Regions from separate parts of the Dehalobacter sp. DCM genome, predicted to be linked through region 2. Evidence: predicted binding sites of a transcription regulator. Region 2 holds the regulator's gene; the other holds the start of a gene.
The links. The regulator HrcA, encoded in region 2, represses chaperone genes, less so after heat shock. The targets are predictions, from matches to a motif close to TGTTAGCACTCNNNNNNNNNGAGTGCTAACA.
Positions count from the first base shown of each region.

Region 1: groES (co-chaperone GroES) is a predicted target of HrcA. The motif match lies at 3,306-3,336, and genes of this name have one in related genera.

Region 1 covers NZ_CP092282.1:1,165,850-1,174,846, forward strand. Annotated here, with positions in the region: gene LPY66_RS05580 (MFS transporter) at 469-1,722, shown strand; gene mobA (molybdenum cofactor guanylyltransferase) at 2,106-2,756, shown strand; gene LPY66_RS05590 (P-II family nitrogen regulator) at 2,743-3,078, shown strand; gene groES (co-chaperone GroES) at 3,378-3,662, shown strand; gene groL (chaperonin GroEL) at 3,702-5,336, shown strand; gene LPY66_RS05605 (DUF4332 domain-containing protein) at 5,874-6,140, shown strand; gene galU (UTP--glucose-1-phosphate uridylyltransferase GalU) at 6,262-7,167, shown strand; gene LPY66_RS05615 (hypothetical protein) at 7,340-8,008, shown strand; gene hpt (hypoxanthine phosphoribosyltransferase) at 8,208-8,747, shown strand; gene guaA (glutamine-hydrolyzing GMP synthase) at 8,795-8,997, shown strand, end outside.
Region 2 covers NZ_CP092282.1:3,993,474-4,002,470, forward strand. Annotated here, with positions in the region: gene mtaB (tRNA (N(6)-L-threonylcarbamoyladenosine(37)-C(2))-methylthiotransferase MtaB) at 1-703, opposite strand, end outside; gene LPY66_RS18705 (RsmE family RNA methyltransferase) at 843-1,580, opposite strand; gene prmA (50S ribosomal protein L11 methyltransferase) at 1,639-2,565, opposite strand; gene dnaJ (molecular chaperone DnaJ) at 2,599-3,750, opposite strand; gene dnaK (molecular chaperone DnaK) at 4,007-5,854, opposite strand; gene grpE (nucleotide exchange factor GrpE) at 5,937-6,500, opposite strand; gene hrcA (heat-inducible transcriptional repressor HrcA) at 6,521-7,570, opposite strand; gene hemW (radical SAM family heme chaperone HemW) at 7,766-8,971, opposite strand.

The DNA.
Region 1 (8,997 bases), 1.7 Mb from region 2:
TTAATAAGGGCAAGTCGATTGACGTGTCCTTTTAATGCTTCCTTCTCGTTGTCTAGACCCATCCCATAGGATCCTTGGTATAGGATTGAGTAAATACGAAATTGAACGATCACTTTTGAATCGATAACAGAAATGGACGTTCGGAGAGAATGCGCACTCGGCTATGAGAATGAAAAATGCATTCATTATAATGGTCGAATTCAGCGTTTCCTGCGCTTTGGTGATATTAAGTGATAATTGCTTTGGCTGGCACAAATATTGCAATTATTGGTGATGTGTCAAATAATAAGCTGGCTTCGAAGAAGCACGCTGAAATGTAAATGTGGTGTATCTTGTATCCAAATCCAGACGTAGCGAAGCATATTTTTTTGAAAGGAGAACGTTTTTCTTTTTTATTAAATGCGAAACACGCCAGAAAGTAAAAAAATGTCAATGCTTTAATGCTAATAAGAGTTGGGGGCGTACTAAATGAGTGAAGCTGTTCATAAAGGTGCAAAAGGTGCTTTGTTGAAAGCAGCGCTATTGTTCAGCAGCGTCGACGGCATGGTAGCCAGTGCGTTAATGGTTCCGTTATTGGGAAGTATTGCAGCTGAGTATCCAGATGCTGCTCCGGGTCTGCTAAATCAAACGCTTTCATTACCTTCGTTGCTCATGATCCCTGCAATTATAATAACAGGTTATTTGTCAAAATATATCAGCAAGAAGTATCTTTTGATGCTGGGCAGCATTATCTTTGTTGTGTCCGGCTTCGGCAGCATGTACTCACCAAGTCTTGAAGCGCTTGTGGCTTTCCGGGCCTGTGAAGGAATCGGGATGGGGATCGTATACCCCTTGGCACCGGCCATTATCGCGCATTTATTCTATGGAGAAGAAAGAGCAAAATTGATTGGCTGGACCAATGCCTGCGGCGGTATATTTTCATTCGTGCTAGGGATAGGAGCCGGTTATGCGGCGCTCACGGATTGGCGGCATGCCTTTTATTACTATCTGATATTTATCATCGTTGTCGTCATGCAGGGAATCCTGCTTCCGGCATTTCCGCCGGAAAAGAAAGATGAGACGATTATTCAGGCTGCTACATCCGGTGAAAAACCCAAGCTGGGTTATGCTGTTTATCTCACCATCGGGGCAATGCTTATTTTTATGTCGGTAGCCATGGTTATTATTTATAATCTGGCCATCTTCATCATGAGTGAAGGGATTGGAACTTCCGCCGACGCCGGGATGGCATCTTCGATTAATACCGTAGCTTCTTTCTTTATCAGCTTGGGCTTCGGTTACATTTTCCGCTTTCTGAAACGGTATATCTCAGTGTTGGGCCTCTTTTTCATGGCGTGCTCCTACTTTATTTTAAGTTCGGCACATACGATGTCCTTGGTCTATGCCGGTACGATTTGCCTTGGGGCATCCATGGGCTGTATTTTCCCTTATTTGATGACCCGGGTGGCACAGGTCGCGCCGAAAGCAGTCAAAACAATGGCAGTAACCTGGCTGAGTATGTCAATCTATCTCGGTCAATGGCTATCCGGATATTTTGCAGTATGGATGGCCAATATGGTCGGCGGAACGACGCGCCAGCTTTTCTCGGCAGTAGGTATGATTTTTCTCGTCTTTGCAGTTCTTGCTGCTGTTTTCATTGCAGTGACCCAGAAATATGAAAGCAAAGTCGTCGTCATCGAACAAAAGATAGAATTGGATGATGTTGCTTATAAAGTCCCATAATGACCATAAGAGACGATCCCCAAAGAAGCGTATAAAGAAGAACAGAATAATGAACCGTTATTAAAGGGCGTATATTATTGCAGGATAGGCGTATATTATTACAGGATATAGGTATGAAGACTATGGACATAGTTGGTATTTCGCTGCTTATCGAACGAGATTAACTTTAACAGCACGGGATGGCAATAGTTAGTTAGATCGGATGAGTCGTAGTTTTCAGCTATATGATAGATAGCATCGTTATCCTTATAGGGATGCAGTCATTATTTCACTGCATCTCCTGTTTTTTTTATTCACAGTTTTCCCTTTACATATTTTCCAGATATGTTAAATTATTAATGGTTACGAGAATAATATATTGACATGGATTTTATTGAAGGAAGATGCACGTGGAACATAAGAAGCTGGATATTACCGGGGTGCTCCTTGTTGGCGGGGAGAGTAGGCGTATGGGTCGGAACAAAGCGTTTTTGGAAATAGCGGGAAAGCCGTTATTGGAAAGAAATCTTGAAGTTATGGGAAGTATCTGCAACGAAGTTATCATCAGTTGCAGAGAGACCGATCAATACGAAGGGTATACAAAACAGTACCAAGTCATTGCGGACAGAATTAAAAATAAAGGCCCCCTGGCAGGCTTGTGTTCCATCTTGCCACTGGCCAAATACGAGTATATTTTTATGGCAGCCTGTGATATGCCTTTGCTCAATAGACAAGCCATCGCCTATATTTACAGTCAGATTGAAGACTATCAGTTGATCTATCCCTATGTTTGGGACCGATTGCATCCCTTGCATGCCTTTTATCATCAAAGTATCCTGCCTGTGGCAGAAAAACATCTGCAGGAGGATCAGCTTAGTTTGTTGGACCTTCCCAAGGGATGCCGAACAAAAACGCCCCGAGTCTCTGAACTATTAGCGGGAAATCCTACTAGAGAATTAATTGAACAAAGTTTTCTTAATGTTAATACGCCTCTGGAATGGGATCGCATCAATGAAAAATTAATGAGAGAGGTATCCCGAAATGAAAAAAATTGAAGCAGTGATCCGCGGTAATAAGCTCGATCAGGTTGAAAAAGCTCTCGGTAATATCGGGATCAGTGGGATCACCGTATCGCAGGTGCTTGGATGGGGGCGGCAGAAAGGCAATATTACCGAGGTATATCGTGGAACGGAGATTTCGGTGCGACTGCTGCCTAAAGTCAAGCTCGAAGTCATCGTCGACGATGAAGACAGTGAAAAAGTTCAAGAAGCTATTCGCCAAAACGCCCATACCGGCGCTCATGGGGATGGCGTACTTTGGGTCACGCCGGTGGAAGATTTCATGCGGATCCGCACAGGGGAGATATTTCTGGATTAAAATGCCTTATGCGGTGATAACTGATGCATAAATAAGGAAAAAATCGGTTATTCTATAGTTGGTTTTCATGGAGAGACAATGATTTTCTTCCAGAAAATACATAATGTTAACTATATAGTATTTGAGCGAGAAATTAAGAAAAATAAAGTAAACCAATCATAATCCGTTGTAATCATGCTTGGATAGAGTTGCATTACTTTCTATCCTTGCATATTATTATACCTAGGTATTAGCACTCATCTTAAATGAGTGCTAACAATATAAAGCTTATTAATAGATTTCAAGGAGGGAAATCATTTATGAACCTAAAACCATTAGCCGACAGAGTAATCATTAAGGCTATCCAAGCTGAAGAAAAAACAAAAAGCGGGATCATCATGCCCGACACTGCAAAGGAAAAACCTCAGGAAGGTGAAATCATTGCCGTGGGACCCGGCAAAGTTGAAAAGGGCGAAAGAATTCCGATGGAAGTTAAAGTCGGCGATCGCGTAATTTATTCTAAATATGCCGGTACAGAAATAAAGGCAGATGGTGAAGAATATCTGATCCTGAGAGAATCGGATATCCAGGCCATCATTGACTAGTTAAACTTTTATTGTGTAAATATAAGGAGGAACACAAAGGTGGCTAAACAGATTGTTTTTAATGAAGATGCCCGCCATGCAATGGAGCGTGGCGTCAATAAGCTGGCGGAAGCTGTCCGCGTTACATTAGGACCTAAAGGACGCAATGTTGTTCTGGATAAAAAGTTTGGATCTCCGCTCATCACCAATGATGGTGTGACCATTGCCAAAGATATCGATCTTGAAGATCCGTTTGAAAATATGGGCGCTCAGCTGGTTAAAGAAGTTGCAACCAAAACCAATGATGTTGCAGGAGACGGCACAACCACAGCAACTGTTTTGGCTCAGGCTATTATTCGTGAAGGCCTGAAGAATGTTGCTGCAGGCGCTAATCCGATGGAAATTAAACGCGGTATTGAAAAAGCGGTTGAAGCGATTGTTGCCGATGTTAAAGCCAACGCCAAGACCATTGACAGTAAAGAAGCGATTGCACAGGTTGCTTCCATTTCCGCTTCTGACCCTAACATTGGTTCACTCATTGCTGAAGCGATGGAAAAAGTCGGTAGAGACGGGGTCATCACAGTAGAAGAAGCTAAAGGTATGACTACCGAACTGGATGTCGTCGAAGGGATGCAGTTTGATCGCGGTTACGTTTCTGCCTATATGATTACCGACACAGAGAAAATGGAAGCCGTTTTGAATGATCCGTTCATTTTGATCACAGACAAGAAGATCAGCGCGATTGCTGATATCCTGCCTGTATTGGAAAAAGTGGTTCAATCCGGAAAACCGCTTCTGATCATCGCTGAAGATTTGGAAGGCGAGGCAATGGCTACTCTTATCGTCAATAAACTCCGCGGTACCTTTACCGCTGTTGGTGTCAAAGCGCCAGGCTTTGGTGATCGCCGTAAAGCGATGCTCGAAGATATCGCTGTACTTACCGGCGGACAGGTTATTACCGAAGATCTCGGCTTAAAGCTGGAAAATACCACGCTGGATATGCTCGGACGCTGCCGTCAGGTTAAAGTCACGAAGGAAGAAACAACCATTGTTGACGGAACCGGCGACCTGCAGGTAATTAAAGCCCGGGTTGAAACCATTAAGAAACAAATCGAAGAAACTACCTCAGATTATGATAAAGAAAAACTTCAGGAGCGTCTGGCTAAACTGTCCGGCGGTGTAGCAGTGATACAAGTCGGCGCAGCTACCGAGACTGAAATGAAAGAAAAGAAACTGCGCATCGAAGATGCACTGGCAGCTACCCGTGCTGCAGTTGAAGAAGGCATCGTTGCCGGCGGCGGTACCACGTATCTTGATGCACTTAGTGCCCTTGAAGGATTGGATGTCTCCGGTGACCAAAAAACCGGTGTGGCTATAATTCGCAAAGCATTGGAAGAGCCTGTCAGACAGATTGCCAACAATGCCGGACTTGAAGGCTCCGTTGTCGTGGAAAAAGTCCGTAACAGCGGCAGAGGTATCGGCTTTAACGCCATGACCGAAGTTTATGAAGATATGATTTCGGCCGGTATTGTTGATCCGGCAAAAGTAACCCGTTCCGCGCTGCAGCATGCAGCTTCCATTTCCGCAATGCTCTTAACCACGGAATGCTTGGTTTGCGATCTGCCAGAGAAAGAAAATCCTGCTGCTGCTATGGGCGGCATGGGTGGCATGGGCGGCATGGGCGGCATGATGTAAGAACGCTGCGGCCTTGATCACAAGGAACAACTGCGCTTCCATGCCCTTGAAAATGGCCTGAGGCAGTCTTAGGGCGAATTGGAGTAGGATCAGCGCAAAAAATAATCCCCTTATTGGGGAATGATATAAATCCTCAGGAGAAGCTTCTCACTAGTTCACCGGAACTTTTGAGGAGCTTCTTTTTCGTAATTACTCTGATTAGAAAACAACCGTCGCTAACGCGAAATAAAATTCTTCACATTCTTAAAATACCGATAAATATGAAATTATTAGGAATTCACTGTAAATATTGAATAATCAAAATATTCATTGATGCTGTCTGAATTATATATTATAATGAGAATAATAGAACATTTTTCCAGATTAAGCGATAAATACAAGGGGGTATTAAACGCTTTTTCCTGTTAAGAGCAATTAGCGTAACCGACCGCCAACAGTCGGTTTTAGTTTTTTTGTTATCGTTTTATGTCCTGATTAGAAGATGTCATGGGATATTAACCTATTAATCACAATAAAGGAAGAGGAGGGCAATCTGTTATGGCAAAGGTAAATATGATTGAGGGGATAGGAGAAGCGTATGAGATGAAGCTAAGAGCGGCAGGGATAAGTACGTTGGAAGTTTTTTTGGAAACGTGTGCGCTTAAGAAGGGGAGAACAGCATTGGTGGAAAAAACCGGAATTTCGGAAAAACTGATTCTAAAATGGGCAAATCATGCGGACCTGGCCAGAATTAAGGGAATCGGCGGCGAGTATGCTGAACTGCTGGAAGCCGTAGGTGTTGACTATCAGAGATGCTGCCGGTGAGCCAATATATTCGCTGACTGGCAGCATTCTCTTCATTAATAAAGAAAAATGTTTACTTTCTTATATCTGAATGATATATATAGGATTAGCGTTACAGTCCATATTTCCAGGAGGAGAAAACATGAAAATCACTAAAGCGATCATTCCTGCGGCAGGGCTTGGGACACGGTTTTTGCCTGCGACCAAAGCCCTGCCCAAGGAGATGCTGCCAATCGTTGATAAACCCACGATCCAATACATTGTTGAAGAAGCGATTGAATCCGGTATTGAAGATATTCTGATCATTACCGGCAGAGGCAAATGGCCTATCGTTGATTATTATGATCGTTCGCCGGAACTTGAAGCTCATTTGGAGAAAACAGGAAAGCTGGATATCCTGGAGAAGATCAAAAATTTATCTTATATGGCGAATATTCATTATATACGACAGAATGAACCCCTGGGTCTGGGGCATGCCATTCACTGCGGCAAATCATTTATTGGTAAAGAACCTTTCGCAGTACTTCTTGGTGATGATATAATCAAATCTCAGATTCCTGCCACGAAGCAGCTGATTGATTTAGCATCTAAGACAAAGGCGACGGTGATCGGTGTTCAGCAGGTAGCTGAGAGCGAAGTGAGCAAATACGGCATTATTGATCCGCTTGAGCATCATGGGAATGTTGTAAAAGTCAGAAACCTAGTGGAAAAGCCGGCGACGGATAGGGCACCATCACGCTTGGCAATTATGGGCCGATATATCATAAATCCTTCTATTTTTGGTTATCTGGAAGGGATTTCAGCCGAGGCTGGCGGAGAGATCCAGCTGACGGATGCCTTAAAAGCTCAGAGCAGAGATGAAGCTATCTACGCCTGCTTATTTGAAGGGAAGCGCTATGATGCGGGTGACAAACTGGGTTACCTTAAGGCCACAGTGGAATTTGCGCTGGAAAGTTCCATTCTGGGGGATTTATTCTCCAAGTACCTCGATGAACTCTATTTACAACGTCATCAAGCAACAGAAAAGAATGATCCTGCAGTATCTTAAAGACGATGGATCATCACCATGACGATGGATCATCACCATATTGATATCGTTTATATTCTATCTATACCGGCCCGGGGCAACTACGGGTCGTTTTAGTTATATTAATTTTCCAGTAATACCTTTTCAGAGACGGGCATAGTAATAATTAAGAACTCCGCCGGGAGGCAAGGGTATGAGAAAAAAAATAATTATCGGGGCCATTGTTGTCTGTATTATACTGATCGTTGGCGTATTGATTGGCGTTTTGCGTCAGCCTGACCCGGATCAGTTAGTGAGTCAAGCGCTGGAGAATTTGAATAAAGCCAATTCGTTTTCTTATCATTTGACTCAGCAGCAAATCGTCAATGGCAAAGAACGCCTGCTGACCCAGATCACCGGTTACAAAAGCGGCGATAATATCCAGATCCAGGGTCAGTTGGCAGGAAGTAACGTCGAAATGATCCAAGTCAATAATGTACTTTACAACAAAGATCCCTTTAGCGGCAAATGGTTGAAATTTAGTGATGTGACGATTGTTCAGAAAGTTTTCCTGGTGGAGCTTGACCCAATGGCTACCTTGCAGTTAAAGGAATGCGGGGAGGTGGTGCTTAAAGGCGAAGAGGTAGTCAACAGTAAGAAATGCTGGGTGTGTACCCTAAAACCGAGTGTTCAGAATCAATTGATGGAAAGTCTATGGACCGATTTTGAGTACACGCTTTTTATTGCAAAAAGTGCAAAAACAATAATAAAAGCCGAAGTCAAAGCAATAAATAAAGAAACGGAAGAGCCGATGGTATTGGTTCTGGAGTTCAATGACATTGGCAGGAAAATAACGATACAACCGCCGGGTCGATCTGAATGAAACAACGAATAGCGTATTCTCGGTGAAAAATAACTGATATTTTATAGGGAAGAAGGCTGTGATAACGTAAGTTCACAGCCTTCTTCCCTTGCAGTTCACAGATAAAAATACATATTTATCTGGAAAAGGGCTGGATTACTATCGATAGTAAATGTATGATATAATATGGCAATGGTATCATCATAATGGAGTGATAAAAATGGAAAGAGTGATCGCCAAAGTCCTTGTCAATGAGGAGCAAATTAAGAAAAGAGTCGCTGAACTTGGCGAACAGATCACGCATGATTACGCGGACAAGAATCTTCTGATCATTGGAATTTTTAAAGGAGCAGTGCCTTTTTTGGCTGATTTGATTCGGCAGATACGGATCCCGATACGATACGACTTTATGGCTGTGTCCAGTTACGGGAGTTCAACGAACTCTTCAGGAGCTGTTCGGATATTGAAAGATTTGGACCGCAGTATTGAGGATTGTCATGTTCTCATTGTAGAAGACATCGTGGATACGGGCTTGACACTGCAATATCTGAAAGAAAACCTGCTTGGCAGACAACCGTTAAGCCTGAAAATTGTTACGTTTTTAGACAAACCGGAGAGAAGAAAAGTAGACATTCACCCGGATTACAATGGATTTGTCATCCCAAATGAATTTGCGGTCGGTTATGGTCTCGATTACAACGAGTTGTACAGAAATCTTCCGTATATCGGTGTATTAAAACCGGAAATATATGAGCAGTAAGCTTAACGCATTAAACAAATAATAGAGGCAGATGGAGGATAGTGTGCATGGAACGCGATCTAGTATTAGTTTTGGATTTCGGCGGACAATATAATCAGCTGATTGCCCGTCGGGTGAGGGAAGCTAAAGTATATTCAGAAATGATCTCATATAGGACCCCAATTGATAAGATCAGAGAAATGGCTCCTAAGGGGATCATATTCTCGGGTGGACCTGCCAGTGTGAATCAAGAGGGAGCGCCTTTGATTGA
Region 2 (8,997 bases):
CATTCCGTGGATCCCGGCTGCGGGATGGCCCACGCGCATAGGGAACAATGCAGTAAGTGCAGAACTGGCTGCAGCCGTCCTGAATTTTGAGCATGGCCCGGGTTCGGCTTTCGCTTTGAATAATCGGTAATTCTTCATATATTGGGGACCGGTCATATCGTTTGACAGCAGTATGAGCCTTTTTCGATACCTTTTTTATTTCCCCTTCAGCTTCTCTTATTGGTTGAATGCTATTTACACGTTCCGAACTAAGCATCATCGGTTTTATATTATCCGGATCGCGATTATCAGCATCATTATCATCCGATGTTTTGTGTATCGTTGTATGATTTTCCTCAGCCGCGCGATCAGCCTTCGAGCTCACCATAATCTCTTTCAGTCGGGCTGGCAGAGAACGTCGGTCTTGGGTTCCCATTACCAAGACAACGCCTTCAATCTCAGCAGCCTCTTCCGGCTTGAGTTGAGAATAACAGCCCATCACAGCCACCATGCTGTCCGGATGATCTTTGACCATTTTTCGGATCAGCTTGCGGGATTTCACACTGCCGGTGCCGGTCACCGTACACGTATTAATAATAATCACCTCGGGCGATTCCGTCTCATTGACGATCACAAAGCCCTTTTCTTTCAATAATTGAGAGAGCGCTTCACTTTCAGCCTGATTCACTTTACAGCCCAGTGTAAGTAAGCATACTTTCGCCATAGACAATCCATTCTTTATCATTTATTCTCAACGTCCATATACGCAATTACGGTCGCTATCCGTCAAACAGTTTATCCAATAAAATCGTGACCTTATGTTAACCAACTTATTTCAAACACATGTCATAATACCGTAATAATTAACCCAAATCGCCGTAATGGGCCAGCACCATGGTCAGCGCAGCCAATGCCGCCGTTTCTGTCCGCAGGATACGGTTACCTAACGAGACACTTATTGCCTGTAATTCTTGTTGAGCCCAGGTCACTTCTTCCGGCGAAAAACCGCCCTCCGCACCGATGAGGATCGCAACCGGAAAACGGGGGTTTAACTGTCCCAAACAAGAATGCAAAGAACGTGTTTTTTCATCCTCATAAGGTATGATCCACTGAGTGTCCGGCGGCAACACCTTCCCCAGATCGTTCCAGTTAGTTATTGCTGCGACTTCAGGTTCGATGACCCGCCGGGATTGTTTGACCGCCTCAGCGGCAATTTTTTGCCAGCGAACCACCCTGTCCTTTGCCTTTCCGCCTTCAAGCTGAACGACGGAACGTTTGGTCCGCAGCGGCACGAAACCAGCCATCCCCAACTCCGTTCCCTTTTGAATGACCCACTCCATTTTCTCACCCTTGGCCAGTCCCATCACGAGGTACACACGGGTCTTGGCCTCGACTACCGGGAATTCCTCTTCAATAATTCGGCAGGAAGCCGCCTCTTTGGTCAGCGTTTCGATAATGCCCAGCCATTGACCACCGGAGTTGTCAAAACCGACGACATTGGAATCGATAGTCAAACGCATAACATGGACCAGGTGATGCAATTCTTCACCGGCTATTTCAAAATGACTGTTATCTCTAGTCTGAATCTTGAAACGGTGCATAAGTATCCTTCATTTCTATTTTATCCAATAATATATCTTCAATGAATTATATACGCGTTTAATTAAACTCGGCTTTGATCAAAACCCAGCCGGCATCTTCCAGACGCCCGATGCAGCGCAGATTGTTCCTGCTCATCGCATCACGTACATCGGCTTCGCGGGTATCAATGATCCCGGAGGCCAGAAATACACCGTTCGGCTTCATCAGTTCCGGAAGGCTTGGCAGCAGTTCAATGATGACGTCCGCAATGATATTGGCGATAACAACATCCGCTTTGCCTGTGAATACCTCGCCGAGATTCCCGGCATCCACTTTGATTTTGTCTTCAATTTTGTTGAGAGCAGCATTTTGACGGGCAATACGAACCGCTAAGGGATCGATATCACCGGCTTGTACGTTGCCGCCCAGTTTCGCGGCCGCTACAGCCAGAATACCGGAACCGGTGCCGATGTCAAATACGTCTGTCCCTTCCTGGATAAGATCCTCCAGTGCTTCCAGACATAATACCGTCGTTGGATGGGTGCCGGTACCAAACGCCATTCCCGGATCGATTTCGATGATAACATCGTCGTCAAGGGGATCTGCTTCCTCCCATGTCGGCTTAATTAAAATATGCTGACCGATCCGCACCGGTTTAAAATAGCGTTTCCACTCGTTAGCCCAGTCTTCTTCCTTGACCATGACAGAATCCGCTGCAACGGTCCATTCCGGAAAAAGATCTTTTAAAATCATCAGTTCTTCTCGTAATGAAACGAGTTTGGGACTTAAATATTCATCCTCGTGGAAATATCCTTTAATGATACATTTTCCGGTCAGTTCTAAACTGTCGAAGACATGGTAGTCCCAAATGCCGGACTCTACATATTCCTGTATCAGCGCCGGTGCTTCGACAACGACGCCTTTGCTGCCGATTCGATAAAAAAGATCGGTAACAGCTTCCTCTCCTTCCGATGAAACAGTTACCGCGATTTCCATCCAATTCATAACGGGCTCCTTAAAAGCATTTTTATTAACCTCTTAGCCAATAGCATCCCGAACATTGTCTTTGACTTTATCCCAAAGGGATTTCTTTCCCATCTGCTGGTTTTCGCTCGTAATGGTCCCGAATTCTCTTAAGAGTTCTTTCTGACGCTCCGTAAGTTTCGTCGGGGTGGTCACGATCACCCTCACATGCTGGTCACCGTTGCCGCCGCCTCTACGATAAGGCACACCCATACCCTTTAAACGAATTACTTTGGATGTTTGGGTCCCTTCGGGGATCTTCATTTTTATATCACCATGAAGTGTCGGGACGTCGATCTCGTCACCGAGCGCAGCCTGCACAAAGGTAATGGGTATTTCACAGTAGATATCATTCCCCTGTCTTTTAAAGAAATCATCTTTTTCGACATTGAGTACCACATACAGGTCTCCGGAAGGACCGCCCCGCTCCCCTGCTTCACCATAACCGCCGTAACGCAGACTTAAGCCATCTTCGGTACCGGCCGGGACATTAACCTGTACATGCTTGATCTCTTTGACTTTTCCTCGGCCGCTGCATTTGCTGCACGGAGAACTGATAATCGTCCCCTGTCCACCGCAGACCGAACATGTCCGCGTCGTAGCAATTTGTCCAAACGGTGTTCGTTGGGTGGCCCGTACTTGCCCAGTGCCACCGCACTCCGAACATGTCGTCGGTTTGGTTCCGGGTGCTGCACCGCCGCCGCCGCATTCCTTACAAATGACGGAAACAGGGATTTCGATCTCCTTTTGAATGCCAAACGCAGCCTCGTGCAAGGTCAGGCTGAGATCATAACGCAGGTCTGCACCCTTAACAGGTCCTTGTCGTCGGGAGCTGCCGCCCATGCCCCCCCCACCAAAAAACATTTCAAATATATCGCCAAGACCAAAGTCGGCAAAATCTGAGAAATCACCGAATCCGCCGCCAAAGCCGCCCTGGCCGTTGAAGTCAACGCCGGCATGGCCATATTGGTCATATTTTGCCTTTTTATCCGGGTCACTTAAGACCGCATAGGCTTCCGTTGCTTCTTTAAAGCGTTCTTCTGCTTGCTTATCACCGGGTTTGACATCCGGATGGTTTTCTTTCGCAATCTTTCGGTAAGCTTTCTTGATATCATCCGCGCTGGCGGACTTGCTTACCCCAAGAACTTCATAATAATCGCGTTTCATAATTTAAGCTGAAACTCCTCCCTAAATGCAATCCGGGTATTATCCATATACCGAAGCAGGTCCAAAGATACCCCTGCACCCTCAGACCTCTCTCCAATGTTTCATTATACTCTATTCCCATGGCAATTGTTAAGTATAATCGCTTATGACTTTGAAAAACGTTATGTACCGGTATTTGACCTGTCAGCGGTGAAGGCCAAATACCGGTTGGATACACGTATGGTAAAAGTATATTCAGTTACGATTAATTTATCCTTTATTTATCCTTATCCACTTCAGTGAATTCCGCATCCACAACATTGTCATCCGCAGGACCGGATTCAGATCCCTGTTGTCCCGGATTCGGTCCGGGCTGTCCGGCACCCGGTGCACCCTGCTGCTGATACATTTTTTCAACATACGGATAGAGAATCTTCGTCAACGCTTCGGATTTCGCTTTGATGTCCTGAACATTTTCACTGGCCGCCATATCTTTAAGTTCCTGCGCCGCTTTCTGAATCTGTTCTCTTTCCGAGGGGTCGCCTTTGCCTTCAAAATCTTTCAGGGTCTTTTCTGCCTGGTAAGCAAGTGAATCGGCTTCATTTCTGGCATCGACCAGGTCTTTAGCCTGTTTGTCTTTTTCGGCATTGGCTTCAGCATCTTGACGCATCTTTTCAATTTCATCTTTGCTTAAACCGGTTGAGGCTGTAATGGTCACTTTCTGTTCATTGCCGGTGGCCATATCTTTCGCCGATACGTGAACAATACCATTGACGTCGATATCAAATTTCACTTCGATCTGAGGGATACCTCTCGGAGCAGGCGGAATTCCGGAGAGCTGGAAGCGGCCCAAGGTCTTATTATAGGCAGCCATTTCGCGTTCACCCTGAAGGACATGGATGTCTACCGATGTTTGACTATCTGCTGCTGTCGAGAAGATCTGAGATTTGGTGGTCGGAATCGTGGTATTGCGGTCAATGATCCGAGTGAATACGCCGCCCAGGGTTTCAATGCCCAAGGAAAGCGGAGCAACGTCAACGAGAACGATATCTTTCATTTCGCCGGCCAGAACACCGCCCTGGATCGCGGCGCCCATGGCTACGACTTCGTCGGGGTTTACCCCTTTGTGAGGTTCTTTGCCGCTGATACGACGGATTGCTTCCTGTACCGCCGGGATACGGGTCGAACCGCCGACCAGGATTACCTGATCGATGTCGTTAAAGGTCAGCTTTGCATCCTCCATCGCCTGGCGGGTGGGTCCCATGGTCTTCTCAACCAGATCGGAAACCAGTTCCTCGAATTTGGCGCGGGTGACGTTCATATCGAGATGGAGCGGTCCTTCCGCAGACATGGTGATAAACGGTAGGTTGATGTTGGTCTGGGTGACGCCGGATAACTCAATTTTTGCTTTTTCAGCCGCTTCTTTCAAACGCTGCAAGGCCATGCGGTCTTTAGCCAGATCGACTCCCTGGCTCTTTTTAAATTCCGAGACGATATGGTCCATTAACCGTTGGTCAAAGTCATCGCCGCCCAGGAGGTTATTTCCGTTAGTCGCTTTCACTTCGACCATCCCCTGGCTCAGTTCCAGGATCGAAACGTCAAATGTTCCGCCGCCCAGGTCATAGACCAGGACTGTCTGATCATGCTCTTTATCCAATCCATAGGCCAGCGCGGCCGCAGTCGGTTCGTTGATGATTCGAAGAACTTCGAGACCGGCAATGGTACCCGCATCTTTTGTAGCCTGCCGCTGGGCATCCGTAAAATAAGCCGGGACGGTGATAACCGCCTGCGTAACGGAAGAACCTAAATAGGCTTCAGCATCTGATTTTAATTTTTGCAGGATCATCGCCGAGACTTCCTGTGGTGTATACGCTTTATCCAAAAGAGTCACTTTATAGTCCGACCCCATATGTCTCTTAATTGAACTGACGGTATTGTCGGGATTGGAGACAGCCTGGCGTTTCGCTACTTGACCGACTAATTTTTCTCCGGTTTTTGAAAATCCGACGACGGACGGTGTAATGCGCGCGCCTTCAGGATTTGGAATAACTACTGGTTCGCCGCCCTCGAGAACAGCTACGCATGAATTAGTGGTTCCTAAGTCGATACCGATTACTTTTCCCATGATATATTTCCTCCTTAACACGTTAACATTCGTTTTATTTCCTGGTTTGTGTAAAACTCTTGTTCAGAAGTTATTGTATCCTTTAACCGGATACCTTCACTCTGCTGGGCCGGATGACCTTCTCCTTGAGGTAATATCCCCTTTGGAGCTCTTCGAGAATCATGTTTTCAGGCTGGTCCGAATCTTCCCGAAGCAGTGCTTCATGAAGGTAAGGATCAAATTCCTTGCCTACGGACGGGATGGCTTTCAGTCCTTCATCCTCCAGAACTTTCAGGAACATCCTTTCAATCATTTCCACACCCTGGGACAGGGCTTCAAAATCACTGTTTTTTCTGCTCGAGACAATCGCTCGCTCAAAATTATCCAGTACCGGAAGTAACGCTAAAATCAAGCGTTCCGACGCATACTTGGCTGTTTCTTCCTTTTCCTTCTGCGTCCGTTTGCGGAAATTGTCAAATTCCGCCATCAGTCTCTGCAGCTGGGAATAATAATCCTCCGCTTTGGCCTTCTGCTCCTCTATTTCTTCCCGCAGATGCTGCAGATGATCCGCCGGATCCTCCGCCGGGCATTCGGTACATGGTTGATCCATTTCGTTGACGTTATTCTCTTTTTGTGTGCTAACAGCCTCTTTTTTTTCTTTACCCACGCTGTCGCCTCCCTTCATTGTTATCTCCGGGGCTTTCGGTGTCTTTCAGTCAGAAGCTCCGTCAAACTTTTCGTCATATAATCGACGATAGTAATCGCTTTGCCGTAATCCATACGCGTTGGCCCAAGAACCCCGACGGAACCAATCTGTTTCCCATTAATCTGGTACGTTGCGGAAATGACGCTGCAATTTTTGAAAACCTGATCAGCGTTTTCAGCTCCAATCATCACATTAACACCTTGATGATCCGGCTTAATCAGTTCCTTCAATTTATTATTCTCATTAAATACGGCAAATAGGTTTCTTACTTTATCGATATCCCTGAATTCGGGCTGATCAAGCATATTCAAAGTTCCACCGAGATAAATGCGTTCTTCACCCGCACCCTCATTATCGTCAAACATCCTTTCCAGAATTCCCATCATACCATCGATGATTCGGCGTTTACGTGACAATTCACCGTAAATTTCTTCGATAAGGCCCTTTTTCATGTCCTGAACACGCGTCCCGCTCATCTTCTGGTTAAAGATGTTGGCCAAAAGTTGTAGTTCCTCGGGCGTAGTATCCGTCCCGATATCCACAATATTGTTTTCCACTGTTCCATTTTCTTTGACGGTAACCATAATGGCCTTGCCCTGCTCGTAAGGTAGAAAATACATGTTCTTCAGAACACTGCTCCTGCTTTTCGGGCCAAGCACGATGCTGGTTAAATTGGTAATCTGAGAAATCAGTTTCCCTGTATAGGTGATCACTTCCTGAACTTCACTCAGACGGCTTGTCATTTCCTGATTAATCGATTTTTGCTCTTCCTTATTGAGGATGAGCGGATCCATTAGGTAATCGACGTAATAGCGATACCCGGAGTCGGATGGCACCCTTCCCGCAGAGGTGTGTGGCTGCTCGATTAGCCCCATCTCTTCCAGATCGGCCATTTCATTGCGAATTGTTGCCGGGGAAACCCCTAATTCAAACTTTTTGGAAATGGTTCTGGAACCAACCGGTTCCGCGGTGGCAATATAGTCTTGCACGATCGCTTTTAATATTTTGTGTTTGCGTTCATCCATTTCCATTGGTGTGCCACCCCCGTCTTGTTTGTTAGCACTCTATCGAGGTGAGTGCTAATCATCTGAACATAATTTAGCATGACGGTAAAATATTGTCAAGAGGAATCCATGCTTTATATGAATGAATAATATTAAAAGTCGTTTAGAATACATCAATAATAAGATGTCCCATCCAAAATGCTCTCATTCAATTCGGGCTGATTAGCGAATAAAATCTACCAGAATGCCATTCAGCACAAAGAAATAAGCCGGGTCGATCATTAATCTGCCGTCGTTTATTAATAGAATTTTCTTATTCAGATAGTCTTGAAGTTTTTGACCATATACGTCGTTAACTTCCGCCCCAAACTTATCAGCAAATCCGCGGAGATCAATGCCCGCTGTTGTTCGCAGGCCCAGCATCATATATTCTGAAATACGCTGATCTTTGGTCAGAATTTCCGTCGCTGAATCATCCCACGGACGATTTCCAGCAGAGAGATGTTTTCTATAGTCAGTAATGTCCTCCATATTCTTACTGCGGACATCATTGACACACGATACAGCCCCGGGGCCGAGTCCAGTATAATCCTCGCTTCGCCAATACGTCAAATTGTGGCGACACTCAAAACCCGGCTTTGCAAAATTTGAGACTTCATAATGGATATACCCGTTGCTCTGAAGATAGCCGACCGCCCATTGATACATATCAGCGTCACTATCGTCGTCCGGAATGGTAATTTTGCCGGATGTATAATCATGATCCAAAGGGGTCCCTTCCTCGACGGTGAGCGCGTAGAGCGAAAGATGCTCTGGATTAAGGGCGACAGCCTGCTTTAGGCTATCCTGCCAGTTACGCATCCGCTGGCCGGGAAGGCCAAACATCAGATCCATGTTCAAATTATCAAATCCCGCTTTTCGGATCAGTTCAACACTGTTATATATATCCTTAACAGAGTGTATCCTACCAATGGTTTTAAGGATGTGATCATCAAAACTTTGCACCCCGACAGAAATGCGGTTGATGTCATAACCGCGCAATACAGAGAGCTTCTCCGGATCAATGGTACCGGGATTACTCTCTATGGTCTTTTCAGTGTCTTTGTCTGGGGCATAGCCATTTTCTTGCGAGCACGAACTCGAAAAACGATAACCCGTGTGCAGAAGGTTAAGGAGGCGTTCCAGATCGTGTATAGCCAGCGCAGTTGGTGTTCCTCCCCCGATAAAAAGAGAAGAAACCCCTTGCGCAGGGGCTTCATTTTCGCATAAAGCAATTTCCCGTTCCAGTCCATCCAGGTAGGAAGAGATGATTCCCGATCCGCTGTTTGCTCCTTGCAATTCCATTTTATTAAGAGGCACCGAAAAAAAAGCGCAGTAATCACATTTATTTATACAGAATGGGACATGAACATATAGAGAAGTTCTCATTTATCGTCACCCGATATAATTAATCA